3 regions of the Methylobacterium nigriterrae genome follow, and region 2 is predicted to be linked to each of the others. Evidence: riboswitches for the same ligand, from Rfam matches in the RefSeq annotation. Region 2 holds a riboswitch; each other region holds the start of a gene.

Region 1 (10,168 bases), on a different contig from region 2:
AGGGCGAGATCTGGCCGTTCTCCATCTTCGAGATCATGCCCGGCGAGATGCCGGCCGCCGCCCCGAGATCGGCCACCGAGAGGTCGCGCTCGCGTCGGAGCAGGCGGATCTGATGGCCGATCGCGCGCTCGAGGGTCCGGGGATTCTCGCTCGGTGCGTTCGAGGTGGTGTGTAGCATTGTGAAGTGCTCTACGCCTGCCGACTTGCCGCCGCCCCCGGAGATCTCCGCACTTCGGCGAAGGAAATACACCTTCGATCCTTCGAGCCGTGCGGCATCATGCTTCCGTCTTCGGCGTGGACCTTCAGGGATGCTGCCGAGCTCGAACCGCAATGCGCAGCTCGGGCGCGTTCTCACCCTCGGTCGTCGGCATGAATGGGGGACGTGCTTCAAAGCGTGCTGACCGAGGCTTCAGCCTCTCGGGTCGTCGCACGCGACCCCGAGCTCGCGTTGTGACGCGAACTCGGGGCTACTTGCCCAGGATAAGCTGCCCGGCGCGCTGCCGAATTCGGCTGAAGGCTACGTATTCCACCATGTGCTATAACTCGGGCATTCAACCCCTGCTGTCAAACAGCTCGACCGCCCGGAATAATGCAATTTCGCATCAACCCCATCTGCCGTTCCGATCGCACCTGGAGGCCTGCTGCAGGATGCCTCTGCCCGACATCCAGGCTCCACACTGATCTTGGGAGTTCGCCATGGCCGACTTGCGTTCTCGCAGCCAGCGGGACGGCGTAGATGGCATTCAAAGCCGTTCAGCTTCAAAGCGTGCGATTATAGTCAAGCTGATCAGATTGCTGATGTTTTTGGGCATATTCCTGACGGCGATTATCGCATATCTGCGCACGAAGTAGATTTCGTGCATCGGCCGCCACAGCAAATTTCCGATGGTTCTGGTGCAACAAGCGCTCATGCATACAGGACGCTTCGCAGGAAAGGACGCCTCACAACCTCTCCAGAGCAGATCGTGAAGCCTAGGGTGGCCGTGTTCACAACACGAGCCAATAGACGCCCCACAGCCCAATGGAAGTCATGAGAATATAGAACGGCATCTGCGAGCGCGACGTGCCGCCATACAGGAGGGCTTGCGCAGTTTTCCTGAATATTCTCAGGATAAACTTCTAATCCCGCCGTTTCGGGAGCTCGGAACAGTCGTCTGGGATCTGCACAATGCCGTTCTCGCCGGACCGAATATCGCCAGAGTGTAGCCACCTATCTGGGGCCGGCGAGCGGCCCTGACGCCGGGACCGCGCTAGGCGAGACTGTGGGCTCGGCAACGATGATCCCTCCATCGGCCGAAGTACATCACCGTGGCTACATATGCCGAGCCCTCAGGCGCCCACAACCTGTTCTAACGGTCGCGCCAGTCATAGCTGCCTATGGAGCTGCAATTCTGGAGGCTAGCTGCTCGGCCCAGACCGTTGGAGCAGGCGTAAGCAGCCGCGGCCGTTCGCCGAGACCGAGCGGATGCGGCGGGACCACCAGCACGTCCACGCCTCCGGTGGCGAGGACGTCCTCGGTGACGCTTCCGAGAAGCGCCTTCCTAACCCCGGTCCTGGCATGGGTGCCCATGACAACGAGATCCGAGGGCATCTGCTCGGCAAGGCGCACGATCACGTCCTGAGGCGGGCCCTCTTCCACCCGCCTCGACCAATCCCGCGCCGCGAGACCGTCGACCTCAAGGAAGGCATCGAACTCCTCCGCAAACGAGGAGCGCCAGTTCTCGACGTAGCTGTCGATCTGCTCGCGCGCGACGCCGAACGCCGACAGCTTCGGCTTCCCCGGTGCTTCGAATGCGTGCACGACAGTGACGTCAGCACCGTCCGCGAGCTCGAGCGATGCCGCGCTCCGCAGGGCGCGTGTGGAAGCATCCGAGAAGTCGACCGGGACCATGATCCGCGTGTAGGACCCCGCGGCGGATCGACTGACCACGAGGACCGGGCGGCGTCCATTGCGGATCAGGCTCCGAACGGTCCGCCTGGAACTGCGTGCTCCCGCCCTGTGCGGCGCGCCGGCCATGATCAGGTCTGCGTCGTGAGACAATGCCGCATTGAGGATCAAGTCGGGAGGGCCCCCCCCGAGGACGAGAGGCTTACACGGGACGTGGAGAAGTTCCGGCACAACGGCGATCTGCTCGGCGGTCATGCGTTGCGCCTCGCGGAGATCCCGTGCGACTTCAGGACGACCGGCGCTTTCCACAACATGCATGAGGATAACGTCCCCCCTGGTCTGAGCGGCCAGGATGCCGGCGCGACGCACGGCGCGCTGCGAGCGGGGTGAAAAGTCGGTGGCGACGAGAATACGCATGAGCCTCCTCCTAAGCGGAATGATGTCGGCTGGAGCCTGAGTGGAAGTGAGCTCGACATGCGCTTCCGCGTTCGCGGACAGGGTCCGCGCACGCTCGGCCACCGATGCGGCAGCCTTGAAGCTGTTTCTGAAGTGTCGAGCTAGCTGAGATGGACCGTCATTGCCCCGAGCGGCGAGCTTTCGCTCGCCAGCGTCGGGGGCTAGCGGCCTGCGACGTGGCGGCCGGCTCTCATGTTGAGGGAGCGATCCAGCGAGAACATGACAATCATGGATATGGCCACTCCTCTTAGATCTTCAACTGTCCAGTCAATCGTTTATGGCAGGGTGAGTAGCTCCACTATAGGATGGGCCTCCATTGACTTCCGAGCACCTTCCTATGCGGCGCACCAAGCCTGTTCCCTGCAATGACTCACCTCCACTTGCGGTGAGGGACATTTCAACCCGAACTCCCAATCGGCTGCATCAAGCCCATCACACCCCGCGAGGGCGAGACGAAGATCGGGCGGCACGGTCGCGAACCGATGCCCGCGGCGAGGAACGCCCGCGTTCCGAAACGGGGCCGGAGCGGGATTCAGACCCGGCAGGCCGCCGAACCGGGGGAACTTGTCGTCCCGAAGGGAGCGCTTCAACCGCCTCAGCCGCGTCGCCGCCCTCCGCAGGGCGCTATCGAGAACGCCGTGGCAGGACGCACCGCGGGCCTCCCCGGTGATGACCCGCCGCGGCCCCATGTCGACGTTGACCGTGCAGCGGTACCCCTTGCCCTCGCGGCTGAAGTAGATCGTCGCGGCGTTGAGCCGGCCGAAATACTTCGAGGCGAGGCGCTCGATGCCCGTACATGCGCGATGCCGCAACGCGTTGCCCAGAGCGATGCTGGAGCTTTGCACGACGATGGGCGCGTCGATGCGACAAGGTTTCATGCCGACCTCCTGTTGAGTTGCAGGATCTGGATGGGTGGACCGCCCGGTAGCCGAGCGGATGAGCAAGAAGCCATGCCGGTCCATGCGAAGACGGCCGAGCAACACTCAGCCCAGGATCTCGATGACGATGCGGCGAAGCTCCATCCTGTCGATGTTGGGGTTCTCCGGCCGCCACTCAGACGTCGTCAGACCGACGGCCGTGTCGGGCGGTTCCACAGGCGAGCCGCCCGTGGCCTCCGAGCACGTTGCTGGGCGTGGCTTTGGCGTAGGGAGCACCCTCGTCGGGTCGCGAACGGCAGGCGGTCTCATGTGCGTGATCTCTCTGTAAGATATTGGAACGGCCATGCCTGTCGCGGCCAACGGGAAGCCGCGCTGATGCTGTCGCGCGCCGTGGCTTCCCGCCACGGACGAACGGCCATTTTGATGTTTGGACGAGAAGGTCGGGAGATCGTCACCCCGAGCGGCCGAACGCTTGGCGTTGGCCGGCTACGGGGTTTCAGCGGCCTGCGACGAGGCGGCCAGCTCTCTGATTCAGAAGACGACCCGAAATACACATGGTGTCTATTACTATAGCTACTCTGCGGCGTACTTCAAGGGGCTGAGTTGTCTCTTGCGGCCAACGGACGTGCCCGGGGCGCCAGAATTTTAGCAACCGCTTCAAGGGACAAGGGCAGATTGTCTCGCGGCCGGACCTGATCGCAAGTGAAGGATCCGGGCGGCGGTGCGTCTTCCTTCAACGTTCGCCGGATCAGAAGACCGTGCCGAGTGTGCGTGAGGAGGCCGAACTGGCTGGCGCTGACCTAAGGGCGATGCTGAGGGCGCCTAGGCCGCTGTTCCGGCCGGGCTTGCCCCAACGGAACGTCCCTCAAGCCGACCTGCCTCGTTTCGCACAGGTCGTCCGGCATTCTGGAACGGCCGACGCACTGACGTTTCAGACCCTGCTGGAGCATCGCTCGCGAAGGCCTGCTGCAGGACGGCACAGGCCGAAGGGTGGCGTCTGCTTACTCACAGCTTGAGCTCCAAAGCAGACGGACCGCTATCGGCCAGGACTAGACCTTCACTCACTGCAAATGGCCGCTTCGCGACAAACGCAATTGTTGCATGAGAGTGCCAAGTATTGCTGCCCATTCTGGCCCGCAGGCGGGGTGCCGAACAACGGCTCCTCCGCCGCCGTTTCGCACTGGGATCGAGCACTTCTCGTAGCGGGCATCCACCATCCCTGCGGTCTCCAGCCGAGGGCGTGTACACTTGTCCGATCCGCCACGAAGGTCGGAGAGTGCCATGAATGCGACCACGCGACGCCGCTTTGCCCTATACGGTGCGGGCCTGATCTCGGCTGTGAGTCTGCCACGCAGCGCCACGAGCGCGGCCGCGCAAACCGTTTCTCTGAGCGATGGCACGGTCGTGCCGGCCCTGGGACAGGGATCAGCGCGCCTCGGCCAGGGGCGGCATCCCGTAGCTGAGGAGGAGGAGGCGATGAGCACCGGCCTTGCCCTCGGCTTGACGCTCATCGACACCGCGGAGATCTACGGCGACGGTGAAGCTGAACACCTGATCGGGCGTGTGATTAAGGGCCGGCGCGATGAGGTCTTCCTGGTCTCGAAAGTATGGCCCTCGCACGCGACCCGAGCGGGCATCCAGAGCGCCTGCTCCGCCAGCCTCGCCCGCCTCGGCACCGATCACCTCGACTTGTACCTGCTGCATTGGCCTGACCGCGCGAAGGATCTGGCAGTAGTCGTCGACACGTTCGAGCAATTGCGGGCTGGTGGCCAGATCCGGCGATGGGGCGTCTCGAACTTCGGGGTTGCCGAACTGGATCAGCTGTTCCGCCTCCCGGCAGGCGAGCGGTGCGGGACTAATCAGGTGCCCTACAGCTTGGCCGACCGGAGGGTCGAGCGGGATGTCCTGCCGTGGTGCCTGCAACACCGCATGCCGATCATGGCCTATTCCCCGCTCGGTGGTGAAGGCTCGAGTGTTTTGCGGAACCCGGCTGTGCAGCGCATCGCCTCTTCGCAGGGTCAGAGCTCGGCAGCCGTCGCGCTGTCGTGGGCGATGCGCTCTGGAAGCGTGATCGCAATCCCTGAATCTGGATCGGTTGCCCATGTGCGCGAGAATGCAGCGGCCCTGAGCCTGAGGCTTGGCCCGGACGAGTTGCGGCAGCTGGATCAAGCTTTCCCGCTGTGACGCATCGCCGGAGCGCCACTTCCCCGGGGAGCCGATCAGAAGGCGTAGGATAGCAGGACTGACGCTAAGCCCCGAGCGTGTGCAATTTGATCCTACCCCGTCATCCGGATTGCCATCTCGTCAGCGTTGCTGAGCAGGGCCGTCCATGAAGCCCAAGCCGCGCAAGATGTCGCCGAGTGGACCAGCCATGGCGACTGGCTGGGGCTCGGGGACCGCAGTTGCAGGTTGAGCCGCAGTGGTCGGTGTCGGTCCAACGGATTTCAGTTGCCGCTGCTCCGTCTTTCGGGCCGCTCGCGCCATCATGGGTCGCTTTGCCTTCTCCGGTCTGCTCGCCCGCCTGGGCCCAGTGAACTCATGCACTGGCGTCGGCCGTACTGGAGCGGAAGCGCGGGAGAGCGTATCCGCCTCAGCTCGCCGAACCAGCGTGCCGGTAGTGTCAGGCTCGGCTGGACCGATTGCGAACGAGGCGGTGGTCGCGTCACCCGCCGGAGCGCGCTCAATGCGCGATGGGGGATCGGCCCATTCACGTACGGGATGAGTGGCGCTCGTATGGTCGTTTCCGGCAGAAGGTGCGACGGCCGTGTCAACGGCGGCTGCGACCACGAGCGGGGCCGGTTCCGGATCGCCCAACAGAGCGACGCGAAGACCTGCCGTCAGCAGGATCGCCGACAGCACCGATGTGCCCACGATGGCCGTGCTTGCCCTCATGGTATGGCAACTCAAGGCCAAGCTTTAGCGTTCCTCATAAAGTGCAGGACCGTACGTACATCTCGGCGATTACGGCTCGGTCAGACGAGGACGTGGTTTGGGCATGGGAATTGTGATGAGCTGTCCGCTGATCGGATCAAGGATCGTGATGCTTATGGGGCACCTCAGGGTCTTGGATCCTGTGATCACGACCAAAGGAGGTTGCCGAGAGGTTATGGCGAAGCGCACGCGAGCTGGATCGGCGACTTAGAGCAGCGACTTGTCCCCTGCCCTTCCACGGAGGGTACGCTGGACGACGCGTGCCTTCCGCCCACGTGTCCTGAGTCATCCACCCCGACTCGAAGGATTGTCGTGGTGACCTGGGCCGTCGCGACGGCCACAATGCCGATTTCGGGCACAACCATGAGCAGGAGAGTCGCCTCTCCGGCACGGTACATGTAGGCAGAAAAAACGTGTAACGAAATTCCTATAAGAGAGAAAGCAGGAAAAACGTTACAAGAATTCCTCGGCATCATCTTGGCTGAGAAGGCGACCTTCTCATCAATGGTTGTGAACTGCCGCCAGCGATTGCGCGTCAGGCGATCATCCGACCGGATTTTCTGCCGAGGTGCAATTAGCCTGGGAGCAGGTCGTCAGGCAGTTCGCACAGCTACGCTTCACAAGAATATGCGCGGCCACAATTCGTGATCAGACGCAATATAGCTCGATGCCTTGGCGAGTCATAGAAAGATACTTGAGCAGCGGATCGCTATTCAAGGCTCAGAACGTGTCTCCATTTTACGCGATTTGCAGGTGATCCCAGGCGAGCTCTGCCATTCGCCTCTTGACGTGGTTCTGCCTCCGGTTTCGGATGCGCTGGGATGATCAATAGAAGAAACAAAAGCGCACCCCGCTCCGTGTTCCAGAGTCTTGGTACAGGTCGCACTGAAGCGCGCTCGCTGCAGGACTGCGAAGTCTGCGGCGGCGCAGCAGTCCAGGACTTATGGCCGCGCTATCGCATCCGTTGCGCCGAGCACAAGAATACGGGGTTAGTGGCTTCGCAATCACAGTTCTCTTCACCGAGCCTGCTTCAAGCCGGACCGCACGAAGCTCGTGGTCTTGTTCGCCGCGTCGGGGAGCGTGACTCGGATCGGCGAGATCGTCATGCGCGGGGCCGAGACGCCGTACGCCGATGCGGCTCTGCAGTCGGCAATGCAGGGCGGGGCAGCCAGCGGGCGGTGATCATCCCGAGGCTTGTGAGCAATGCTCATGCAGCGACGGGCAATACCCACATTAAAATGGGCATGGATGGGTCTCGTTGACGTCCGCAATGGGCCACAGGAGCCCTATTGCTTGACTTCTTCTCCATTCTTCGGTATTTTATCCCAAGCATTAAGACGAGAGCTGGCCTCTCACCAACCTGCCCTTCGGCGGCAAGGTGGTTCCACGAAAGTGGGATGCGGCTGACGGGTGTCAGCAAGAGTAGCCGGAAGCGCCAGCCTTCCAGAACGAACCGGAATGGAGGCGCTGATGTCTGGCCGCACGCCCTTAGCTGAACTCATCCAGAGCCGCATGCGGGAACTGGGCCTGAGCGATGAGGCGCTCGGCCGCCGCCTCGGCAATACAAACCCGGCCAAGGCTGCTGGGCGGGTATACGCCCTGTGCAACGGTCTGCCATTCAGCGCAAAGAGCCGCTTCGCCCTCTGGCGCTTGTCGGGTGCCCTCGAACTTCCGGCGGACGTGGTCGTGCAGGCCATTGCCGACACAGAGCGACTTTTAGCCCAATGGGAGCTCGAAGCCGAGGAGCAGCGCCGTCGCGCGCGTGAGGCCGAGGATGCCGCTTGGAGAGCAAGCTTCTGTCCGCATGCCGTGATCCAGACCGAGTACACGGTGCCCACGCAGATCTGCATCTGCGGCTTTACGGGCGGGGCGGGGCGCTGGCTCATGATCTTCTTCGATCAGTCCCGCTCGCCGCTCACATTCGTCCAGCAGGCTGTGGATGCTCTGCCCGAGAAGACGATGCCCCGCTCGGACGGCGGGCGGCACGTCATGTTCTTCGGCAAGGCGCTCGGACTCATCATCAATTACACGCCGGATTCGGCTCTGCGCTGTGATTTGGACGGAAATCCTCTTGAAGTGTTGGGCAAGGCATACCGGCCAGGAGAGGTGAGTCTGTCGTTCGGTGGCCCTCGGCTGTCGCCTGCCGCCGTGTCGCGGGTGCTTAGCTCGCGGTAAGCACCCAAGTGTATCTGAGTCAATTACTGACATAATGGATGATCAATCCCGCATCGATGAATATCGTCCGCTTCATCTTAGGAGGTTGCTATGAGCTTCGGCTGGGCCATATTCTGGGCCGTTCTTGCAGGCTGCATATACCTCTGGGTACGAAGCGCCAGGAAGGAGAGAGCAAGAAAGGAAGCTGAACGTCTTCGAAATGCAGCTGCATCCGATTTCATTCTTACGCAAATCGCAAATGGATGCAGGCAGACCAGCAACGACTATGCCGTTCTCGCTCTGGACCTTACTAAGAGGTTCATCAAGGCGAGTTACGACTCGCCCGTAGAGATCGTTGAACGCTTCTCCAGACACGGCCACTTCGCCGCAGCTGCATTCCTGAAGGTTGCGAAGGACGAGCTGCCACAACTGGAGGCGCAGCGACGTGAGGATAAGCGGGAGGTCGAGAGGCAGGCACGGGAGAGCGCCGCCATCGCCGCCGCAGCGGCTGCGGCCTATGCCGCCAACAGCGCCGCAGAACGTCGTCATAGAGAGAGCCTACAGGAAGCCCGCGATCAGGAAGACAGGGCTTGTAGGGAAAGAGAAGCGGAACGGAGCCGGGAAGCTCATTCGCGCTGGATAGAGGACAATACGATCCGGTTCTACGGCCTGTTATGACTTGAGCCAGTCGAGTGCGGCGGCAAGGTAGAGGACACCAGCGAAGCTGGTGGTGGTCTTCTCGTATCGCGTGGCAACAGCGCGCCACTCCTTCAATCGCGCCCAGAGACGCTCGACCCGGTTACGGTTGGTGTAGATCCACTCCGGGCAAGCGACGGGCGCCTCATGCCGCTGCGGCGGGATCGCAGGCCGTGCACCCATGCGCCAGATGTGCTCGCGGAAGCGATGGCTGGTGTAGCCCCGGTCGCCCACCACCCACTTGGGCACGCCCGGCAGTTGATCGAGCAGCGGGATGGCCTGGGGCAGCTCATGCGCTTGCCCAGAGAGTTCCTCAGCCGGAGTGCCTAAACCTACCCCGCCGCCTGTCCGGTCAGACAGGGTGCACTCCAGGTAGATGCTCCCGTCAGTCCGGAACAGCCCAATGGCCCGCCTTCGCTGTCAAGCTATCGGGCGGTGATCCTGAACACGCGAAACGAGGTCATCAGGGTCGAGAGCTTGATGGCGGCCGGCGATGACATGGCGAAAGATATCGCTCGCGCAATGGCCGAGGACCACGCTGTGGAACTCTGGCAAGGAGTGCAACGCATCGAGCGGATTGAACCGCCTCGCATAACCGGCAACTGACGGCGTGGATTAGGCACGCAGCCTGGGATGCCATGGAATCTGAATGGTTCTGGTGGTGATCTGGTCAGTCAAATCTCATCTGGTTCAGGCATCGGGGTAGCCGCTGACCTTCTGCAAGTGCACAGAAGCCTTTACATGGCCCCATCGCCTGTCCCGAGGCATTTCTGAACGGCATCGACCAACCCCGAGGAACGGAACGGCTTTCCGAGAAAGCGGCCACCGGGCGGAAGATCGGCGGCTGCCGGGCGCATTCTCCCGGAGATCAGGAGAGTCGGGACGTGCGGTAAGCGCTCGTGAATGATGTGAGCGAGCTTGAGGCCGTCGATTGCACCCGGCATCTCGAAGTCGGTGACCACCAGATCCACGTCGGTCCGTTCGCCGAGCAGGACGACAGCCTCCTCAGCATCACGCGCTTCGAGAACACAATAGCCGGCATCCACGAGGATGTCGGTGGCAATCATACGGACCAGCACCTCGTCCTCAACGACGAGGATCACAGCGGGCCTGTCATCGGCACCGGAATGCACTACCTGAGCCCCCTCCCGAACGGCCACCATCG
Region 2 (10,168 bases):
AGGACCTTCCGCTTGCCTGCGGGGTGGAACCCTTCGGCCTCGCCGCCGAGACCGATGACGGCCGCTCCAGGGACTTCGTTGCCCGCCTGCAGGAAGCGGTGGACGAGCTGCGCGCCGATTATCCTCGCCTCCTGAGACGCATCGTGTCGACGGCATGGGAGGCCATCGGCGGCGGGAAAGGCTTCGATCGCGCCGCACTAGCCGCCCGCGCAGCGCGGGCCTCGCTGACTGCCAGCCAACCGCGCCTGCGCACCTTCGCGCTGCGCCTCCGGGATCCCGGCACCTCCGACGACGCCTGGGCCGAGGCACTGGCGAGCTACGTCGTCTCCAAGCCGCCCTCCAGGTGGAACGGCACTGACGAGGGGCGCTGGTTCGAGGAGCTCGCGGCGCTCGCCGATCTCTTCCGCAAGGTCGAGGCGGCCGCGTTCGGAGAGGGCCGGTCGGTGCCGGACCGTGCCGCTGTCCGCATCAACCTGACGAGGGCGGACGGGGAGGACCACGTTCGCATCATCGAGAGCCGAGCGCGAGACGTCGTGCATCAAAAGTGCTTCGAGGCGATGGACGAGATGCTGCCGTCCGACAGGCAGATGCGGATGCGCGTGCTCATAGATCTGCTGTGGGAGGAGATGGCGGCGCCCGCGGCCGCTAAGGCACCACCGGCGAAGGCGAGCAATCGCACGGGGGGATCGGAAGCGCCATGAGCCACGGGCCCATCTCCTACGCCCATTTGGGGGCCGCCAGCGGTGCCGAACCCCGGCACATCCTCTCGCTCTCGGGCGGGAAGGACAGCGCGGCTCTCGCGATCTACCTGCGCGACCGCATCCCCGCAATGGAGTATATCTTCCACGACACCGGCAAGGAGCTGCCCAAGACCTACGACTACATCGCGCGGCTGGAAGCGATCCTCGACAAGGCCATCGTGTGCACGACGCCCGAGGACAGCTTCGACCACTGGCTGGCCGTCTATAGGGGCATGCTGCCGTCCAACCACCGTCGGTGGTGCACGAGGATGCTGAAGCTCAAGCCCTTTGAGGCCTACGTCGGGGACGGCCCTGTGATCAACTACGTGGGCTTGCGCGCGGACGAGAACCGGACAGGGTACATCAGTACGAAGCCGAACATCCTCGCGGTCTACCCATTCCAAGACGACGGCCTCGTCAGGGCTGACATCATCCGCATCCTCGAGGACTCGGGGTTGGGCCTGCCGCCCTACATGGAATGGGGCCGCTCCCGCTCGGGCTGCTACTTCTGCTTCTACCAGCAGAAGATCGAGTGGGTCCGCCTGCTCGAGACCCATCCGGTCTATTTCGACCTCGCCGCCGAGTACGAGGAGCGGGCCGTGCAGCACGGCCAGCAGTTCCACTGGTGCCAGGGCGAGCCGTTGCGAGAACTCAGGAGGCCCGAGCGCGTGCAGCAGATCCACGAAAACTGGGAACGTTCAGAAGCGCGCCGCGAGGCGACCCGCAAGAACCTGCCGCTCGTCGAGACGCTCGGTGGCCTAGAGCCTGGCGATGACCCGCACCTTTGAGACGGCTGCCTCGTCTGCTCGCTCTGAGCCGGCGCCAGCCAGAGGCGAATCGTAGTCGGCGAAGGTTCAGCTAACCTCAGTCGCGAGCTGCGCCGGCTTGCCGAGCGCGGCTTCGACGCCATCCGAGTGCCCGAACCGCTCGAGCACTCGCTCGTGGAGTGCAGATAATCGAGGCGGTCTGCCTCTACGGCGAGGAGGCCGGCCTATCGGGCGGCCTCGTGCAGGACGACCACGGCCCGGAGGGCTCGTTGCTCAGGGTCTTTGTCGGCGCAGTCGACAGTGACGAAGTGGAAGCGGTCGCCGTCACGCCGGCAACACCGGAGGGCCGGATCGATGCGGATGCGATCGGGATGGCGATCCTGCGCACGCTCGAGATCCTGGGCCGCGACGAAGGCGGATCGGGCGAGGCCTAAACCGCAAGCTGGCAAGCGGTCTTCCGGTCGCCCGCTTCTCAAAGCTTGTGGATGGCCACCACAGGGCTGGTCATCGCGAAGGCCTTCAGTCTTGAGAGTTCATAAGCTCGCTCGTCGCGCTCAGTTGAGTGTCAACGTTGGCCTTGAAGCACCGTCGTCGATGTTGGGGTTACCATTCATGAACCGCCTGTTTGTTGCCGTCTTCCTTGCCGCTTTGTCATGTGCGGCGATTGACCCTGCCTTGGCACTTACGACCAAGGAGTGCTCTGCGAAGTACCAGGCCGCAAAGCAAGCTGGCACGCTGAACGGTCAGAAGTGGAACGACTTCCGCAAGGTCGAGTGCGGAGCAGCGCCGGATGTACCGACGACGACAGTTCAGAACCCTGTCGCCCCGGGTGCGAAAACGGCTGCTCCGTCGCCCAATTCGGCCACCGCTGCTGCGAAGCCTGCTCCGGCTCCGTCCGCAACGCCGCCTGCAGCCGGCTCTGCCGTGTTCCCGAAGGCAATTGACCCAAAGTACGGGAGCTTGTCTGCGGGCAAGGCGCGCCAGAAGACGTGCCTGGATCAATACAACGTCAATAAGGCTGCCGGCGGCCCCGGAAATGGCGGTCTGAACTGGATCCAGAAGGGTGGCGGTTACTACTTGGAATGCAACAAGCGCCTGAAGGGCTGAAGTAGCCTCCACCAAAGTCTTTGTGCGAGGTCTTATTCTTCCCAGCTCGCGACGCCACCATGTCGCGAGCATGTTCCGCGATGGGTATGGCTGAAGCTCCAGGTACCATCGAGGCAACGCGCCGACGCACCGTCCGGCTTTAATCCATCCAGCGTGTGGGCGGGTTGGTGGACCGAAGAGCCGTCTCGGCTTTGATAGTGACCGTGCCGATCGAGGGTACTCTCATTCGGCTCCCTGAACTCCCGCGCGGTAGCGCCGCCCACGAGGCCAGCTATGACGCAGCCGATCGCGGCGAGCCGCAGCCTTAGCATGTTCAAACTTTCCCTATTTGGAACGAGCTGGAAAAGGCGAACCGTTTGGTTCAAGCGGCAATGGGACGAATGCCGCGGCTTGTCCTGAGACGCCCTGTCGTGAAGAATCCCGCGCACTGGGCGCGTACTGCGCAGTCCGAGCATTCCGGCAGGTGGGCGTTCTTCCAGTCTGAAATGGATTGGACAGCGAACCGCCAGATGGGCTTGTCAACGAGACAAAGCGGGAGATTGTAGATCGAAGTCGTGATCTCGGCGGTCGCGAGAATGTCCACGGCTAGGGCGAGTTCGCTGCGGTAATCCTCAGGGTCAATCCAGAGGAGGTCCTGGTTGGCGAGGGCGAAGCCCGTGTTCTCCAATCCCATCAGCGCCACGTGGTCGACGAAGGGGAGATTACGCGCGATCCATGTGCAGGTCTCGATAAGCGCCGGGATCGTCAGCTTGTGCAAGACAACCCGGATCTCGACGCGCTGGCCCTTGTCCTTGAGCCGCAGGATGCCGAGGATCGTCTCGTCGAACGCGCCTCGGGCCTGAACGACGTAGTCGTGCAGGTGATCCGACGAGGCATAGACAGGGATGCCTACGCAGAGGTCGGGATGGCGCACAGCCGCCCAGGCTTCGGTGATCTCGGGCGACGCAAAGGCGCGGCCGTTGCTCAGGACGTGCACGGCCGTGTTCGGGAGGCAATCGCGCGCCTGGGCCAGGAGCGGGATGAATCTCTCCCATTCCGTCAAGGGTTCGCCGCCCGTGAAGCCCAGGGACTTGGTCTCGGGGTGAATGAGCGGGAGCGTGGCCGCGATCTCGTCCAGGATCCAGCCGTCGTCCGCCCGCTTCGGGGGCTGGGAGCACATCAGGCAGTAGTGGTTGCAGCGCTCGGTGACGAGGAAGGAGTTGTGCTTGGAATTCCGGCGGAAGAGGACGCGTGCTCGGCCGCTGCCGGCATGGAAGCCCAGGACGTCCCCGTCCCCGATGTAGCCGAGGTCTCTCGGAAGGCGGATGAAGCCGTCGAAACGTCCAAGCGCCTCTGTTCCTGGCTCTGCATCGGCGTGCAGCAGGGCGGTGCGATAGCCACGAGAGGCTGCCTGCACCGCATCCTGCAAAGATGCAACGAGGGCGGCATCCTGCAGCAACGGGGCCTCAGCTGAGGACAGGGCACGGGCGCGCAATACCGTGCTCCCGGCAGTATCCGAGAAGCCCTGTGTCTCAAGGGCCGCGGCGCGCAGGGTTAGCGGCTTCATTGGGCGGCCCACCGTCTCAGCACGGCTGCGTCTTCCGGAGAGTTCTCAAGGAGATTGATCAGGAGCTTGAGAATGCCCTTCTGCCGCGCACAGAACTCCGAAAGTGGCTTGATGCCCGTGTAGTCCGCTTGGGTCGCGTGGTGGAACACTGGGTCGGAACCGCAGTGCGGCTCGAAGGCACAGCTTGAGCATTGCGGCGCACATTGCGCCAGGGAGCTGCCGATGATGTTTGTCAGCTTCTCGGAGACGATCAGCGAGCGGTAATCGTCCTCCTCAAGGCTGCCCAACTCGAACGCGGCATCGCCCATCTCGGCGAGCATCCGACCCTCATCCGAGGCGAATACCTTGCCGTCGTAGTTGTAGACGAGCGCGCCGAGCCCCGTTCCGGCAGGGCTTCGCAGATCGACGTAGCCGATCGGGCGATCGGTCAGCATCCGCTTCAGCAGGATCGTGGCATAGAACTCCGGGAAGCGGGTCCCACGCTTGTTGATGTCCAGGATGTAACGGAGGCCACGCTCGTAGAAGGCGAGCCATCGCTCGGTGTCGTACTTGGCGAACTGCTTCGTCTTGATCGCGAAGCCATAGGGCGAGAGCGCGCGGAGGAAGATGCCATCAAGGTCGAGCTTCAGGTACTCGTCGACGATCTCCTCGACGCGGTCGAGGCTGGCCGCGGTCGTCGTCATGAGCGCGCCGACGCGGTCCTTGCCGAGCTCCTGTTGGATGCGCCGAATGCCATCAACGGCGAGCTCATGGCTGTTCCCGCCCGGGCGAGGCCGGTTGCCGTTGTGCAGATCAGCAGGACCGTCGAGCGAGGTCGACAGATGGACGTTGTTGTCGCGGCAGAAGGTTAGCACCTCGTCGTCGAGCAGCGCGAGGTTCGAGGTGATGACGAAATCAACCTGCTTGCCCGCCGTGGGAGCCTGTTCACGGGCGGCCGCCACGACCGTCTTAATCAGGCCGAAGTTCAGGAGCGGCTCACCACCCTGGAACTCGATCTTGACGCCCTTCGACGGCGAGGAAAGGGCCACGGCGAGGGCCCGCATCGCGGTCTCCTCGCTCATGTCGAAGCGGGACTTGTCCGTGCTTCGGCGTGAGACCTGGCAGTACGGGCACGAGTGCTCACACCGCAGCGTCACGACGAAGATGTGCAGGCCAGTCGGCTGGCGGAGGAACGCCATTCGGCTTCGCAGGCGCAAGCCGAGCAGCTGGAGCTGAGACCTCTGACCCTTCCGCGCGACCAAGAGCTTGGAGAAGGCACGTTCGTAGAGTCCGTCCCCTGGGACAAGATCGAGAGCAGTCAGCCGCTCAAGCTCAGCCCGCGTCAGTAGGAGGACTCGCCGACCATGTTGGCGGCGATGTATGTGTCTTCCGTGATCGGCTCGAAGCGGAGCAGCAGGAGTTGCAGTTCGGACGCGCCCGCCGTGAACTCGGCGGGCGGGAGGAAGCGAGACATGATGATTCTAGCTTAAACCGCTTCCGCCTGCGCCCACGCACCGAAGGCGAGCGCCATGACGAGGTCGCGAACGTGGCTGGTCTCTGACGCGACCTTTTCGCGAAGGTTCTCGTCGGTCACGAGGTTCAGGAATTGCTCCCGCAGCTCCGCCGGTGTTGCCGCTCGGCGGGCCTTCGGGTTCTGGGTCGCCTCCAAGTGACAGACAAGGCGCTCGCCCTCACTCTCGATGCGGCACGAACCCGTTCCGATGAGGCGGTACGCTGCTTCACGCAGCGCACCAAGGCTCTGGGTCGAGCGTTCGAATGCGACCACAAGCTCTGACACGGCGGGGCGTTACCGGCTGGAGTAGTGCGACGAGTGCGACGAGTGCGAGGCATGCGAACGGTGGTCCGCGACGATGGTGCCCTCCGCGCTTTTGCTCACGGTGAAGCTGAGGAAGTCCTTGCCGACCGACACGAAGGTGTTCGCCGGAGCAAGGTCCTTGTTGACCGCACTTGGCTCACTCGCCTGATTGGTCGGGACGGCCGCGTCTGCTGACGCCACCATGCCGGCCGCTCCTGGGAGAGCGGCAAGAGCAGCTGCCAAGGGAACAATATTAGGCGTCTTCTTCGTTGACATTAGTATTCCCCCTACGCCCAGCCCGTTCTTTGCGCGCCTCTCAGGCGGTGATGGCCGTAGTCGCACATTCCCATACAGGATTGGAGGCCGTGTCTGTCAAGCGATACGTTCAGGTTTCTGGCTCCTCAAGATACGCATTGTGCCGATTGCGTTCGCAAATCGCTTCAATTGCTCCGATGTGTTGCTCGGCGGCACCAAATTTCGAACACCAATGGCTAACCCTGCTAAGTTGCTAACGCAACGTGCAATACAGCTCAGTTGAAGCTGCATTCGAAAGGCATTAACTAGACTTTTTGCATAACGTATCTCTAATCAAGTCTCGTAATATCAGCGCCCGCCATATTTGGTCACGCCTCCGCATCGTTCTGTGAGCGCAAACGCCAGAGTGCAAGATACCATAGAGTGGCTCCGGCGCCTTTGATCTGCACAGTTTCCGCTCCAATGTTGAGACGGCGGCCGGAACTTGAATTCCTGCTGAAATCAGCGCAATTTCATCTTTGCATCGAGATGAGGCTGGCGCCTCGACCAACCTGCCCCTGCGGCGAAGGTGGTTCCGGAGATCCGGGATGCGGCCGACCTGATCGGCAAAAATGGCAGGAGCGCCAGTCTGCCCGTGTTCGGGGTGGAAGCAATGGCGAAACGTCCTGCAGGCGGCGAGTATCATGATCCGCCCCTCTTCCTCCTTGAGGAGGTGGAGCGGATGCCGTCCGAGGTTCAGGCGTGGGTAAAATCCCTGGGTGAATGCGGGCAGTGGATCGCCGAGTTCCAGCTGAACCTCGTAGGTGTAGAAAATTTTGTCGAGCACTGGGAGTACCAGCGGGATTACGTCGAGTACATGCTCAACTTCTAAGCCGGGACCGAGCTACGGCGAGCCGATCAGAGTAACCGGCCAGCCGGTCGCTGTGATTTCGCCGAGGGCGTGGGATCCGGAACGATCGTGTAGCTCACCCGCTGGACCGCATCGTGTCAGGATCAGCGGCTGGATTGCAAGAGCCGTCCACTCTTCCCTCGGTGCGTTCAGGCCTCAGTGCGCAACCCGCGGCTGATCAGTGAGCGCGCCGAGCGTAGATCGACCAAGAGTTCGGCGCGTAGGGGCCCGGCACCTCTTGGGCCGATCGCGGTGAGCGTGCCGGCTGTTCACGCTCAACGTCCTCAAGAGAATGAACGACAAGGGCATGAGCATCGGGGCTCTGGGCAACCACGGCGCGGAGAGCCGCAACGAGCTGTTCGTGAACGTCTGACATCATTCTCACCCTCCACGACGAGAGGTGGGCACAAGATCGCAACGCGAACCCGGAGGCCGTGCGCTAAATCACAGGGCGGAATTTGGAGCGGGCGCAGGATCTGCGGGCTCCGGCACCGGAGGCCAAATGGGGCGATCGGGGCCAATCGTCTTCGACATTGCGCTCCTCGTAGAATTCTCAGTCTATCCGCCCAAATTAAACCGACGCTGAATGGCCTACTACAAATCAAAGGGCGTAGCCGAGCCTGAGTAATACTGAATGAACGTTCAAGTCTGATTGACTGCTCGGCAAGAGCCACGCGCGGGGCAGAAAAAAATCTCTGGCGCAGGTCCGCCGCAGCAGCGATCACACGCCAGTCTCTGAGCAGCCATAGCTTGGCGGTTCGCGAGACCCATGCGACAGCACGGCGACCCCGTCAGAGCTGCAGGAGCGGAGACAGTTGAGCAGCGCGACAGTTGTGTGCCCTGGGCTGTCCAAAACGGCGATCGTGTCCGACGATCCGTATCTCGCTGCTCGGCTGAGTTGTGCGCTCGCTGAGCCGCGAACCTACCTACCCCTGCTCGACGGCCCGCGCATGACCCGGCCGGACCGTGACAGCGAGGTGATCCGCCGGAACAATGCCCTCGCGCGGCTTCAGTCCACAAGGATTCTGTTGGCGGGACTAGCGCCTGACGCCGAGCGCGCGCTGGCCGCCAAGTTGCCTACCAATCTGACCGCGGTTGTAACGGACCCCAATGTTGCACCGCTTGGTGCCGGTCGATCGATCGCCGGAAAGGCGCCGCTTGTCTGGGGACGAGAGTACATCGGCCTTGGTATGTTGACGGCACTATATGCGCGGCGGCCGATCGAATTCACCGACCACACGACGCCGCCTGACCTGGTGCCCGGCAAGTCCGGCCATCTTGTCGTCTGCGAGCGCGGCGAACTCCTCTCGGAGGTGATCGCCGCCAACTACGCGTTTTCGCTCAACGCCGGCCTCTACCTGATCGACCCGACAGATGAGGCGGAGCGCGCTGAATTGCTGGAGGCGTATTACAGCATCGACGCCCCGGGCAGATCGCCTGGTGACACGCGAGCCTGGCTCAAGCGGCGGCTGCGCCAGATGTGCGGCGACCTGCGCATCCCGCCGAACGGGTCGGTCACGTTCATCACACGGGAACTGCCTTTCGGCGCGGCGTTCCCCGAAGTGCCCTCCACTCACCTCTTCCAGTATCCCGACCTTGGCATCGCCATCGTCAACGGCTTCACCGCAGAGCAGCCGGGAAGCCGTGGCACCAATGTCGCTGCCCTGGTAGACCCAGGCAAAGTCCGGGCGCCGGAGATCGAAGCGGCAGCAAAACTGCTGCCTGAGCGGCGCATGTTTGTACGCGGCTACAGCCGGGATGGCGCGACCGTGCGCGCGATCACTGAGCTCGTCGAGCTATTTCCCTACGACCTGCTGATCTTCGCGACGCACTGCGGCGACGCTTCCGGCTACCGCTGGACCTACGAATTCCGGGACAGCGAGGGATACGACCGTGTTCTCGTAGTCGACATCGCGATTGGCCTCGGGGCCACCGACGACCCGGACGTCGTCTCGCTTACCGAATTCTTGCGGTATCACTCGCTGGACGGCGTCGACTGGACCGATCCGGAAGCCAAGCGAGGCATGCACGTCGGAACGGCACTGAGCGACTTTCACGCGGCTTTGCAGGAGGACCGGCTGAAGCCGATCAGGCGCGAGGACATCCCGCGCGTACCGGGCTCCGCTGCGATGGCTATGGCTGACAACAACCTGGTGATGGTGTCGCCATCGCTGGCAGCGAGCGGAAGCCCGATCGTCGTCAACAATGCTTGTGTTTCCTGGCATCAGCTCGCCGGCCGGTTCACGTTCGCCAATGCGCGCGCCTATGTCGGAACGCTCTACCCGGTCTCCGACGCGGAAGCGGAGGCGGTCATGGTGCAGTTGCTGAGCAAGCAGTTCGGCAAGGCTCTGCCTCATGCCCTGTGGTCGGCGCAGAACGCGATCTACGGCGCGGGCGGCGACCGCCGACCTTACGTGGTGACTGGCGTCTACCCGCAGCGCCTTCGAGCGACGAGAGAGGACGTGCCCGCACACATCCTGAATCGACTGCTCCATGAATGGCGAGAGCGCGTGCCTGAACAAAGAGGGCGCCCGCCCGCCAGCGATTGGAAGGCGCGCCGAGCAGCCGACGCGGTCGCCTACTACAGGCGCGAGGCGACCGCCTTCCGGGATAAGTGGTTCAGAAAACGGAAGAGATAGCGGCGCGAGCCGCTCGACGCTACTGGCGCGCTTCGCCGCCGATCGCGAGGCTCACGCGGACACCGAGCGCTGCAAGCAAGCGCAGGATCGTCGCGAAATCGGGTTCGGGGCCGGTGCGTAGTGCGCCTCGCAAGCCATTCTCCGTCAGCCGGGCTCGGTCCGCAACCAAGCTCTCACCTAAGGTGCGCCCCCTACGTCCATGCGCCACTACTCAGTTCAAGCCTCGACGTCGGCGAGGTACGCGAGGGCCGGTTCGCACGCTGGCCTAGTCAGGCGTCCTGCGATCCAGCCGATTTCGGTTTGCCCGGACCGACTTCGGCCACGGCATGCTGACCCTGCCGTACACGCCGTCCACCGCAACGAACGGAGGGCCCTTCACGGTGCCGTACATCACTCGAACCAACTTTCACGAACTCCGGCTGGCCCTGCT
Region 3 (10,168 bases), on a different contig from region 2:
ACTCGTGTCGCAGGCCAGAGCCCGGCGCGTCAGTGCGAGTTCGGCCGCGTGGATCTCTCCCTCGGCGGCGCGGATGCCGGCCAGCACGGAGGTCTCGGCCGGGTCCAGGATCATAGATGCCACGGGGCAGTGATCCGGCAGAACACTCCGAAGCCATGCGGGCCAGCTGTCGTCGCCCACGGCGCAGGCCTGGAGCAGACGGTCGGCCAAAATCGCGCAGAGCAGGGCGAATAGCAGCCACAGGACAGGCGCGTACCGGCCAACACGGCTCCCCGAGCGCTCGACGGCGCGGCTGGGTTGGCGCCGCTCCGCGGCCGCTACCGGTTCCGCCGATCGGAGCACGGGCTTCGAAGCCGCAGGAATGAGGGGCGCGACGGCGCTGGCCGTGATCGCAGCCGCCCGATCGGCAATCATCCCGTCTGCCCGCGCGTGCCGGTAGCCCCATGCCACGAGCACCGGCTGCCCGTCGACCGACCAGAGATGATCCTCGTCGGGGACGATCAGCGCGTCGCGGAGTAGCCGAGCGAGATCACGTGAGGCTTCGCCCTCCCGCTCCAGGGAGTCGGCGAAGCGCGCGATCTCACCCGTCAGGCGAGCCGCCGCATGACGCAGAGCTTCGGCGGCGGTGGGCTCAAGCTGCATGACGGCGTGCGCCTCGCCATCAACCGCGGCGAACCAAGCGAGGCCGGCGCGGCCGGTGCCTGCCGTCGTGACAGGCACGGGTTCGGCGAACAAATGTGCGTGAGCGGGACTGAGGCGCCGCGCCAGCAGGTCGATGAGCTGCTCGAACTGCTGAGCGAGCTTTGGATTGACCGCGTCCAGTTCCTGGCGCGGCGTCTCGGTTAGCTTGGTGGTTGCCGACATCGGAGCGTCGCCCTCAGCGTGCCGGCGGACGGGCGTCGCTGCCCGGTGGAGGTGCGGTGCGTGGAGGAGCGGGCGAACGCGGCGTCGGCGCAGCCTGAACGGGCGCCTCTGCGGCTGCCCCCGGCACGGGATCGGGCGGGGCCGCAGCGGCCGTGACCGCCTCGCGCGGGGCAGTCTGTAGCTCGCAAGCCTTGGTTTCGACGAGCGCGGTCAGTCCAGCAGACCGGAGAAAGCCCGCGAGCCCGTCGGCGCCGAGCGCGTATCGCGCGGTGACGGGTAGCCGATCGTCGGTGCGACCAAAGCTGTTCACGCCGACGACCCGCCCGCAATAGTCAACGAGCGGCCCTCCGCTATTGCCTGGCGCGATCTCGGCGCCGTGCAGCACCAACGTGACCGCGGCCTCCTCGTAGCGCTGCAGGTGGTTAATCACGCCGGTCTGGAAGACGGGTTCGAGGTCGCGGCCAGCGCTCGCATCACCCTCCCTCAAGCGTGCGAAGGTCGGATCCGTGCCAAGATAGAGGCCTGGAAACCCGGCGGCGACCACGGGCGTCAGCGGCCGGCTGGGGGTAGCCAATGCAAGGGGGCGGACACTGCTCTGACGGGCCACCCGCAGCAGCGCAAAATCCTCGAGCGTCCCCGCTCCACCGATCCGGACAAGGGCAGCCTGGACCACACCCACGTGCCGCCCTGCGATCAATAGGGACTGGGCGTTCTCCACCACATGACGGTTCGTGACCACCATATCATCGGTGACGAAGAAGCCCGAACCGGTCACCTCGCCCGCCAGAACAAGTACAGTGCCTCGCTCGAGTTGATCGACGAGACCCGCGCCGCTCGGCGGTGTCGTGGGTCCCGGCGCTGGTGTCGAGGCGGGGGGATCGATTGCCGCACTTGCCCGAGAGTGTGTCAGGTCGCCGGGAGTGAGGCTCACGCCCGCGGGACTTTGAGGGACTAGGTTCGGCAACTCCGTCCGCAGGTGCGGGCAGGCAAACCGGCCGGCCGCGGCGAGTACGTCGCGCCGGCGACGGAGGCTGTCCAGCCACGCTGCCTGCATGGCCCGCACCTCGCCCGATGTCGCATGCGGCGCCATAGGAAAGAGCAGGACGCCCGGAATGCAGGAGAGCGCGAGAAGGCAGCCGGCGATTGCCGTAGCAACGACAGGCGTCCGTCCCGTTCCGATACGCGGCTGCGGGGGCGTCGCCCGAGGAGCTGTTACATCCTCCAACCTGGCCGAGGAAACCGACGGCCTGAAATGGACAACCCAATCCTCACGCCCGATCGGGGGCGCGGGTAGGCCATCCGGCAGCAGAGAATTGAGAACTTCCGCGTGATGGCGGGCGCGCGCGCTCTCGTCCTTGACGAGGCCAATAGGAAGCAGCCCCCAATCAATTAAGAGCGGGTCATCCCCGACTGCGAGGATCGCTAGCGGAGACGCGAGATTGAGGCATGCCGCGACGAACGGTCCATCATTGGGATCGCGCAGGACCGGCTCGATCTCGGATAATGTGCTCTGGATTCGACAGCGCAGGTCGGCTGCCCGGTCGGGATCGAGGTCTAGAAGCGGCCGGATGTGACCGTCGAGGGCGGTGTACCAGTCAATGCGGGCGGGGGCAGAGCCGTTGCTGCGCGACAGGACGGGCTCGGCGAAGAGCGCCGCCGCGCCATCTCCGCCACGCTGACGGAGGATACGACGGAGCCGCTCATGGTCCTCGACGACCGCACGGTCGTCTATCCTCATCTCATCAAGGCCGGCAAGGACGCGACTGCCGACGAAGCGCAAGCCCTCGGTCATCGCAGCACACCGTGTCTATGGTCGCGGCAGGCGGTGTCCTTAATCACAGATCGCGCCCGTACCGGTGCCGTCGAGCTCCAATCGCATCAGGGCGTCGCGCGCCTTGGCCGTGCCACGCTGGGCCGCCTTGACATACCACGCCTTCGCCAGGGCGCCGTCGGGGGCACCGCCGAGGCCGTTGTCGAGGGCGGTGGCGTAGCAGTACATCCCCTCAGGGATGCCCGCCTCGGCCGCAGCCCGGAACCATGCCCTCGCCTTGGCGTCGTTTTTCTCAAAGCGCCGTCCTTGCCGATACAGGATGCCGATATTGACCTTGGCGGCACCGCTCCCGAGCTCAGCGGCCTGCAGATAGGCCCGGTAGGCCTCCGGATTTGCTCCCTGCCGGTCGTAGGCGCGACCGAGCTGGAAGCTTAGGCGCCGAAGGCGAGGCGCGACGGCGACAGCTTCGCGGCAGGCCGCAATTGCCGGAGCGGCGCGCAAATCCCGGAAAGCAACAGTACGCTGCAGGTCCGGCGCATCCGGATCCCAAGACGCGCTCGCCAATCTGTCACATGCCGCCACGGCATCGCCGGCTCTGGAGCCGTCCCTCGCGAGCGCCGCGCCACCATCCGCTATAAGAACGGTCAAGCCGGCTCCGCAGCTGAGAAGCAGAGCCGTCGTCACTGTGACGCTGAAACCCGACAAGGACATGGTACCGGTCAACAATGCACAAGCCACTCGTCTTGCAGCGTCGGAAATGAGCCGTCATTTTCCAACCTTGAGTGCTCGCTGGGAAGTCCTAAGGTGGAGAAGCGTGGCCTCAGGAGAAAAGCAATCAGTGGGTGTCTCGGGGCTGCAACACCCGCTGTCTCATCTGCCGCTCTCCGCCATCAAACGTCTACGTCAAGTTTCCTATCTCGGGATAGCATGAAACCGACAACGTGTGATCGAGAAACATGCCGCCTCCGTCCTCTCAAAGCCGGTAGTCGATTGCCTTAGCAAGCAATTTTCTGCCCCGATGCGTTCGGAAAGGAGGTGCGATATGCTCAGCGCGCTCGGTGGATACGTAGTATTATAAAAATTTTTTGTCAAAATGCTCATTGTTTCCCCTGCGGTACTGCCAATGAATTAGATGGCAGGACAGGATGCCGTGCCGAAGCACTCCTCTAGGGTTATGGTAGCGATCAGACCCCTGCCATCGGAGGTAACTGCCAAGGTGCCAGCAACCCAATAGGCGTCCGTCAACCGTTCAAACTACGTAGCAATTGGTAACATTGCATCATAAAAGCGCATGCCTTAGCGAAACTTCTATTGAGTCGTACTTCACAAGATCGTGAATTCAGCTAATTTATTTGTCAGGCCCTGGTTTGGCCTTCACAGGACGACTTGAATCTAGTTGGATCCGCATTCTACGAGAGATGTGCTTCATTTCGATGTGGTGAACCGAGTCTGGTCCGGTCAGGAGTTGCGGAATGAGTCGTTCCAGGTTTATTTCTCTTGTCGCTGTGGCTGCTTTGCTTGCGGGGACCTTGCACTCGCCGAAGGCATCTGCCGGGTCTTTGGACGGACTTGCCGGCGCCGCGGTAGGCTTCGCCCTCGGCGCGATGGTAGCTGGCTCGCGACCAGCTTACGGCCGTCCGCGGATGGCGCGGCGTTCCGCCCATGCACCGCGACGGGCGCGCGGGCACTACGCGGCGGGGTCGAGCCGGCGCTCTAGCAGGCCACATGCCGGAGCCACGATCAGCGCGGCCTCCGATCCCTTCGCCTCCTCGGCCTCGCCCAGGCCCATTCCCGTGAGTGGGCGCTGATTCTTCGGCTTAACATGGAGAGCGCGATGCGGATGTCGCTGCGAGCACTTCTAGGCGCCGCCGGCCTGGCGCTCTACTGCGTTATGCCTCTGCGGGTCGCATCGGCCGCTCCAGTGCTCAGCATCGACAGGTCGCTCGGAAAAGTATCTGGCTGGTCACTCGGCATGAGCAAGTCGTTGAATGGCTGCGTCGCTGCTGCAACCTATCAGGACGAGACGACGGTCTGGATGGGCTTCGAAGGTGACAAGGACGAAGCCTTCCTCGCCTTCACCAATCCGCGCTGGAGATCCATCGAAATCAATCGTGCCTACCAACTCGTCATGCTGACAGGGCGCGGTCGTTGGAAGGGCCAGTTCTTCGGCGTGGAGCGAACCGCCGAGAAGGGGCTTTTCGCATCTGGGCTGAAGAAGAGCTTCGTACTCGACTTGGCCCGCGCTGGTGGCTTGAACATCCTTTTCGAGCGTAAATCGATTGCTCGTCTCTCGCTGTCCGGCTCCTCTGACGCACTGAGCGCGATGGTGGATTGCCAGAAGTCCGTCGTCGAGGCGAGGGCCTCGCCGGAGGCGCCGCACGACACACCGAGCGGGAGCGACAAGAAAAAGGACAGGGTCAGCCTCGGCACCGGCTTTTTCGTCTCGGACCAGGGCCACGTCCTCACGAACAATCACGTGATCAAGGACTGCACGGAAATCGCGGTCGCGAAGGTGGGGATGCCGAGCATGCCAGCCCGGCTCGTCGTAGCGGACGCCACGAACGATCTCGCCGTCCTCGCGACAGATCATAAGGATCCGGTGGTGCCGGCTCTCGGCCTCCGACCCCGCGTCGGCGAGAACATCTACGTTTACGGTTTCCCGCTCGGATCGATGCTCGCGGCCTCCGGAAATTTCACCGTTGGCAACGTCACGGCTGTAGCCGGGCAGAATGATGACTCACGTCATCTGCAGATCTCAGCCCCGATTCAGCCTGGGAACAGTGGTGGGCCATTAATGGACCAGTACGGCTCTGTTGTCGGCGTGATTGTATCACGCATCGGCGACCTCTATGTCGCTCAGCAAACCGATATGCTCCCGCAGAACATCAACTTCGCCATCAAATCGTCCGTTGCTCTCGGGTTCCTTGATGCGAACGGCATTCCGCCGGCCGTTGGGACAAAGAGTTCGGGCCCGATGGATGCCGCGACGGTTGCGGAGCAGGCACGGCTCTTCACGCTACGGGTGGTTTGCTACCGCCATTGATCGCGAGCTTCCTGATGCGGACGCGCCCCGATTCTTCATCAGCCAGCGCTACCAAGATTTGGTAAGGCGGCCGATCTCGCTCCCGTGTACACCACAAGCATGTCAAGAACCGCCCTTACGAGCGTTGACCTTGACATTCCGGCAGATTCCGGGCATATTCTCCTAAGCATTAAGACGAGAGCTGGCCTCTCACCAACCTGCCCCTCGGCGGCAAGGTGGTTCCACGACAGTGGGATGCGGCTGACCTGAGTCAGCAAGAGTAGCCGGAAGCGCCAGCCTTCCAGAACGGACCGGAATGGAGGCGCTGATGTCTGGCCGCACGCCCTTGGCTGAACTCATCCAGAGCCGGATGCGGGAGCTTGCCCTGACCAACGAAGTTTTGGGCCGCCGCCTTGGCTACTCGAACCCGGCCAAGGCTGCGGGGCGGGTGTACGCCCTGTGCAATGGCCTGCCGTTCAGTGCGAAGAGCCGCTTTGCCCTTTGGCGGCTGCCGGAGGCGCTCGAGCTTCCGGCGGACGTGGTCGTGCAGGCTATTGCCAAGACAGAGCGACTTTTCGCCGAATGGGAGCGCGAAGCTGAGGAACAGCGTCGTCGCGCGCGTGAGGCTGAGGATACCGCTTGGAGAGCAAGCTTCTGTCCGCATGCCGTGATCCAGACGGAGTACACGGTGCCCACGCAGATCTGCATCTGTGCTTTACGGGCGGGGCGAGACGCTGGCTGATGATCGCCTTCGATCAGTCCCGCTCGCCGCTCACGTTCATTCGGCAGGCCGTGGACGCTCTGCCCGAGAAGACGATGCCTCGCTCGGACGGCGGTCGGCACGTGATGTTCTTCGGCAAGGCGCTGGGGCTGATCATCAACTACTCACCGGACTCGGCCCTGCGCTGCTCTCTCGATGGCCAGCCGCTGGAGTTCTTGAAGAAGGCCTACCGGCCCGGCGAGGTCAGCTTGTCCTTCGGCGGCCCGCCCCTATCGCCGGCCGCCGTCTCACGAGTGCTGGGCGGTGATTGAGCAGCGCGAGCGGCAATCCATGAGCCGCATTCAAGGAGCGATAGAAATGTGGATCTGCCTCACTGATTCCTTTGTGTCAGTCGTACAGGACGGGAATGATTTGAACCGGATGGTCGTCAGGGGGCGGCGAAAGGAACACCTTCAGGCGCTATTCCCGGAGCGCGAGATCTTGCTGACGCCCGATGCCGACTATGTGGCCCGGATATTGGTGACGCGGGAGGAGTTCGCTTCGTTGGTCAATCGGCGTATCACTGAAATTACGTACGACAACTTCAAGGGTAGTGTCGCCGATCCAGCGCTGCACGATCTTTACGCCGACTTCTGGAGCCTACATCGGCGGTACCAAGAGAATGGAGGTCAGCGGGATCGGTCCGGACATTTCGCATGGGGGCCGGGTGATATCCAGTTCACACCAAAGGTTTGAAGCCTTGCGAGGGCGATGAATGCAAGGCTTTCGACAAAGATTTCTGGCGGTAGATCGTCCCGCTGAACGCCTCTTCGTGAACATCGGAAAATATGGAGGACGGTATGTGGGCTGTCACCAAACTGATCCTCAGATCTATGTTCTACTATACGTTGGTGAAGAGCCTCGGTCCTATCGGGTTCATCATCGCTAAGAGGCACAGCCGAGATCCGGACGAATGAATACGACTTGGCCACTCCTGCGCGCGTGGTCTTTCAATAGCGGGAGGCGGCTATGGACCCCGATACTATAGGTGCCATTCTAATCTATGGTTCTATCTTCGCTGTGATATGTTTCTGCTGGATACGATCTGCTACCAAGAAAGCACAAAGGAAAGAGGCCGAACGTCAAAGACAGCAAGCTGCGTCAAGGAGTATCATCAGAGAAATTGAACAGGGGTGCAGAAACACCAGCCAAGAAAACGCAGTACTCGCCCTGGACCTGACGCGAAGGTTCATTAAAGCGAGCTACGATTCTCCCACGGAGATCCTTGAGCGTTTTACCCAGCATGGGCAGTTTGCAGCCGCCGCATTCCTGAAGGTCGCGCATGAAGATCTGCCCGGCCTGGAGTGGCAAAGAGTTGAGGATCGCCGGGAGGCCAAGAGACGGGCGGCGGCTGAAGCACAAGCCGATCTTCTTGCTGTCGCAGCCCAGGTCGCAAACAACGCTGCGGATGAGCGTAATAGGAAGGCTATAGAGGCGGCGGATCGCAGGCAGGACGAGGATTGGCGCCGAAGGGAGTCTGAACGTGGCAGGGCAGAGCACGAGAGGCACTTGACCAGATACTGAGTCTCACTTCCTGTTGAACATCTCCCTTATAGATTTGCCGTGATCCCAGCCCTGGAGCTTCCAGCGCGCGTGGTGACGCAGGCCATCGCTGATACTGAGCGGCTCATTGCCGAGCGGGAGCGCGAGACCGAGGAAGAGCATCGGCTCACGCAGGAGGCTGAAGATACCGCTTGGAGGGCGAGCTTCCGCTCACACGCCGTGATCCAGACCGATTACACGGTGCCGACCCAGATCATCTTCTGCGGGCTCATCGGTGGAGCGGGACCGAGGTTGATAATCCCCTTCGATCTGTCGCAGCCGCCGGTCACCTACGTCCAGCAGGCCGTGGATGCCGTGCCTAAGATGACGATGCCTCGCTCGAACGGAGGGCGGCACGTGATTTTCTTCGGCAAGGCGCCGGGCCTGATCGTCATCCTAACGCGCTCGCGGCGGCCCCGATGGCCCGCCGCTTTCGTCCGTGAGGTCAGCCGGGATGCTCGGCAAGCCGCTCCCTGCGGGGCGGTGATGGGGTCGGGCGCAAATTCAACACCGTGTTGGATTTGCCGGGGCAGCAATCAGAGCGGGTTGCGGTCCCACCGCCCGCGACGCGCGCCCTTGGCGCATTGGCAGGTGGCTGCCTCACGGAGGCGGCGACGAGACCGCGACCTTAGCGGCGAAGCTCGCCTCAAGGTTGACGACGAACCGGATTGGGCAGATCGGATCCCGACTCGCTTCCGGTACTTCGAAGACCGTCACATGCTCGAACGTGCGACGCTTGAGCACGATGGCTACAAGGACTTCTTCCGCGAGAGTCAGGAGACTATCCATTGCGGTGTCCATGTCACTTAGAATGTCCTGCTCAGGTTTGCCCGTTCTCTGCCATGTCGGCCTTACCCATCCATCGCCATCCGGATGGAGTCGTACGTTCCTGATCGTTAGGGTTCCTGACCTGTCAGCGGGATGCTCGACCGCGTTCCGCATTTTGACGAGTTCGGTGACCCAATTTGCCTCCGCTTTGAGCATGGCTGTTAGATTGTCGTCGGGCCCAAACGTTGATTCTGCCCATTTGCCTACGTCGCTGTAGCCTCTTCCCTTAACGTCGGCCAAATCGCTAGCATCCTTTGGCTCATACCCATATGTAAGCTGGAAGACTGTTAGAAGATCGCGAAGAAATTTCTTTACGTCGACCAAGAAGCCTTCCGCGATACCGTCCAGACCTGAGACATGCGGAACTTCCCGCACCCGCGGATCCTTATGCTGACCAACCTCTTCAACGCTTTTGGCGAGTCTCTCGAAGAGAGTGTCACGATGCTCATGGCAGCGGAGCAGGTGCTCCGTTAGACTGAGCATATAGAGCTTGCCAATTTCGTCACGAACTTCGGCCTCTACGTCGAGCCACTTAAGCAGCTCGCCTGATTGGAGGCTGAGGCGCGCCATCACTGGGTGGCGGGTACCAACGTTCGCAAGCTTGCGGAATTCAAAGGGCATGCTGACCTCAACTTGTCAGCATCCAGGTACCAGAACCGGAAGTGGGTTGTTACTCGTAGGAGCGGGCCACCGCATAGCCGCGGATAGTGGCCGCCCGGAGCATGAACTGCTCCAAGGCGTCGAGCTGGAACGGCTCACTCATCGGACGCCGAGGGACTTGTGCGTCTGGACCGAGGTCCTCCACCCGTTCCGGGTCGCGGCGTCGACGCAGAGCGCGGTCGCCTTCGCAGACTGCGAGAGCGGCTGGAGCCAGACCCGCTTGCCGTAGAAGCGGTACTCGGCCAGGGGCTCGCGCAGGCGCTCGGCGTCAGCGGGCTTACCCACCGGCATTTTGATCTCGTCGTCGCGCAGCACCGCATCGCGCCGCACCGTCAGGCCGCCCGGCATGCCGATCTTCGGGGACAGGGTGACGTAGGCGCGGGGATCGATCCGGATCTCGGCGGTGCCGCTCGTCTCGAGCTGAACGCTGCGCCCGCCGTTCAGCAGCTCGCGGGAGAGCGCCGTCAAGTCGTGCATCGCAGGCTCGCCGCCCGTGATGACAACGTGCCGTGCCTCGGTGGTCGCCAGTATGCAGGCCGCGAGGTGCGCCGGCTCGAGGTTCGCGTAGGTGGGCGCGTCCTGGGTCTTGGCTGCCATCACGGCGGCATCGACCACGTTGGCCGGGTCGATGGCCCACGTATGGCGCGTGTCGCACCAAGGACACCCGACGTTGCAGCCCTGGAGGCGCACGAACACGGCCGGCGTTCCGGCCCACGAGGCT

Evidence for each region. Region 2 has a riboswitch for S-adenosylmethionine ahead of WDW90_RS29235 (hypothetical protein). Riboswitches for the same ligand answer to the same signal wherever they lie in the genome.
Region 1: it holds a riboswitch for S-adenosylmethionine, as region 2 does, so the genes downstream of both, WDW90_RS24975 (hypothetical protein) here and WDW90_RS29235 (hypothetical protein) in region 2, are expected to answer to the same signal.
Region 3: it holds a riboswitch for S-adenosylmethionine, as region 2 does, so the genes downstream of both, WDW90_RS23955 (hypothetical protein) here and WDW90_RS29235 (hypothetical protein) in region 2, are expected to answer to the same signal.

Annotation. Positions count from the first base shown of each region.
Region 1 covers NZ_JBAWTG010000069.1:3,933-14,100, reverse strand. The annotation lists gene WDW90_RS25000 (helix-turn-helix domain-containing protein) at 1-178, opposite strand, end outside; gene WDW90_RS24995 (hypothetical protein) at 697-852, shown strand; gene WDW90_RS24990 (universal stress protein) at 1,376-2,407, opposite strand; gene WDW90_RS24985 (HPF/RaiA family ribosome-associated protein) at 2,680-3,306, opposite strand; gene WDW90_RS24980 (aldo/keto reductase) at 4,504-5,406, shown strand; SAM-I-IV-variant riboswitch at 7,478-7,587, shown strand; gene WDW90_RS24975 (hypothetical protein) at 7,612-8,328, shown strand; gene WDW90_RS24970 (hypothetical protein) at 8,419-8,985, shown strand; partial or broken gene WDW90_RS24965 (transposase) at 8,980-9,309, opposite strand; gene WDW90_RS24960 (hypothetical protein) at 9,439-9,609, shown strand; gene WDW90_RS24955 (response regulator) at 9,741-10,106, opposite strand.
Region 2 covers NZ_JBAWTG010000114.1:4-10,171, reverse strand. The annotation lists gene WDW90_RS29285 (hypothetical protein) at 1-701, shown strand, start outside; gene WDW90_RS29280 (phosphoadenosine phosphosulfate reductase family protein) at 698-1,528, shown strand; gene WDW90_RS29275 (hypothetical protein) at 1,687-1,941, shown strand; gene WDW90_RS29270 (hypothetical protein) at 2,120-2,614, shown strand; gene WDW90_RS29265 (DUF3761 domain-containing protein) at 2,647-2,925, opposite strand; gene hxsC (His-Xaa-Ser system radical SAM maturase HxsC) at 2,976-4,160, opposite strand; gene hxsB (His-Xaa-Ser system radical SAM maturase HxsB) at 4,157-5,461, opposite strand; gene WDW90_RS29250 (hypothetical protein) at 5,482-5,613, opposite strand; gene WDW90_RS29245 (hypothetical protein) at 5,626-5,937, opposite strand; gene hxsA2 (His-Xaa-Ser repeat protein HxsA2) at 5,947-6,231, opposite strand; SAM-I-IV-variant riboswitch at 6,726-6,833, shown strand; gene WDW90_RS29235 (hypothetical protein) at 6,845-7,081, shown strand; gene WDW90_RS29230 (hypothetical protein) at 7,915-9,738, shown strand.
Region 3 covers NZ_JBAWTG010000062.1:1,939-12,106, reverse strand. The annotation lists gene WDW90_RS23975 (DUF2135 domain-containing protein) at 1-864, opposite strand, end outside; gene WDW90_RS23970 (trypsin-like peptidase domain-containing protein) at 878-2,656, opposite strand; gene WDW90_RS23965 (tetratricopeptide repeat protein) at 2,696-3,199, opposite strand; gene WDW90_RS23960 (S1C family serine protease) at 4,470-5,678, shown strand; SAM-I-IV-variant riboswitch at 5,840-5,949, shown strand; gene WDW90_RS23955 (hypothetical protein) at 5,986-6,399, shown strand; gene WDW90_RS23950 (hypothetical protein) at 6,399-6,689, shown strand; gene WDW90_RS23945 (hypothetical protein) at 6,682-7,113, shown strand; gene WDW90_RS23940 (hypothetical protein) at 7,387-7,941, shown strand; gene WDW90_RS23935 (hypothetical protein) at 8,560-9,408, opposite strand; gene queE (7-carboxy-7-deazaguanine synthase QueE) at 9,547-10,168, opposite strand, start outside.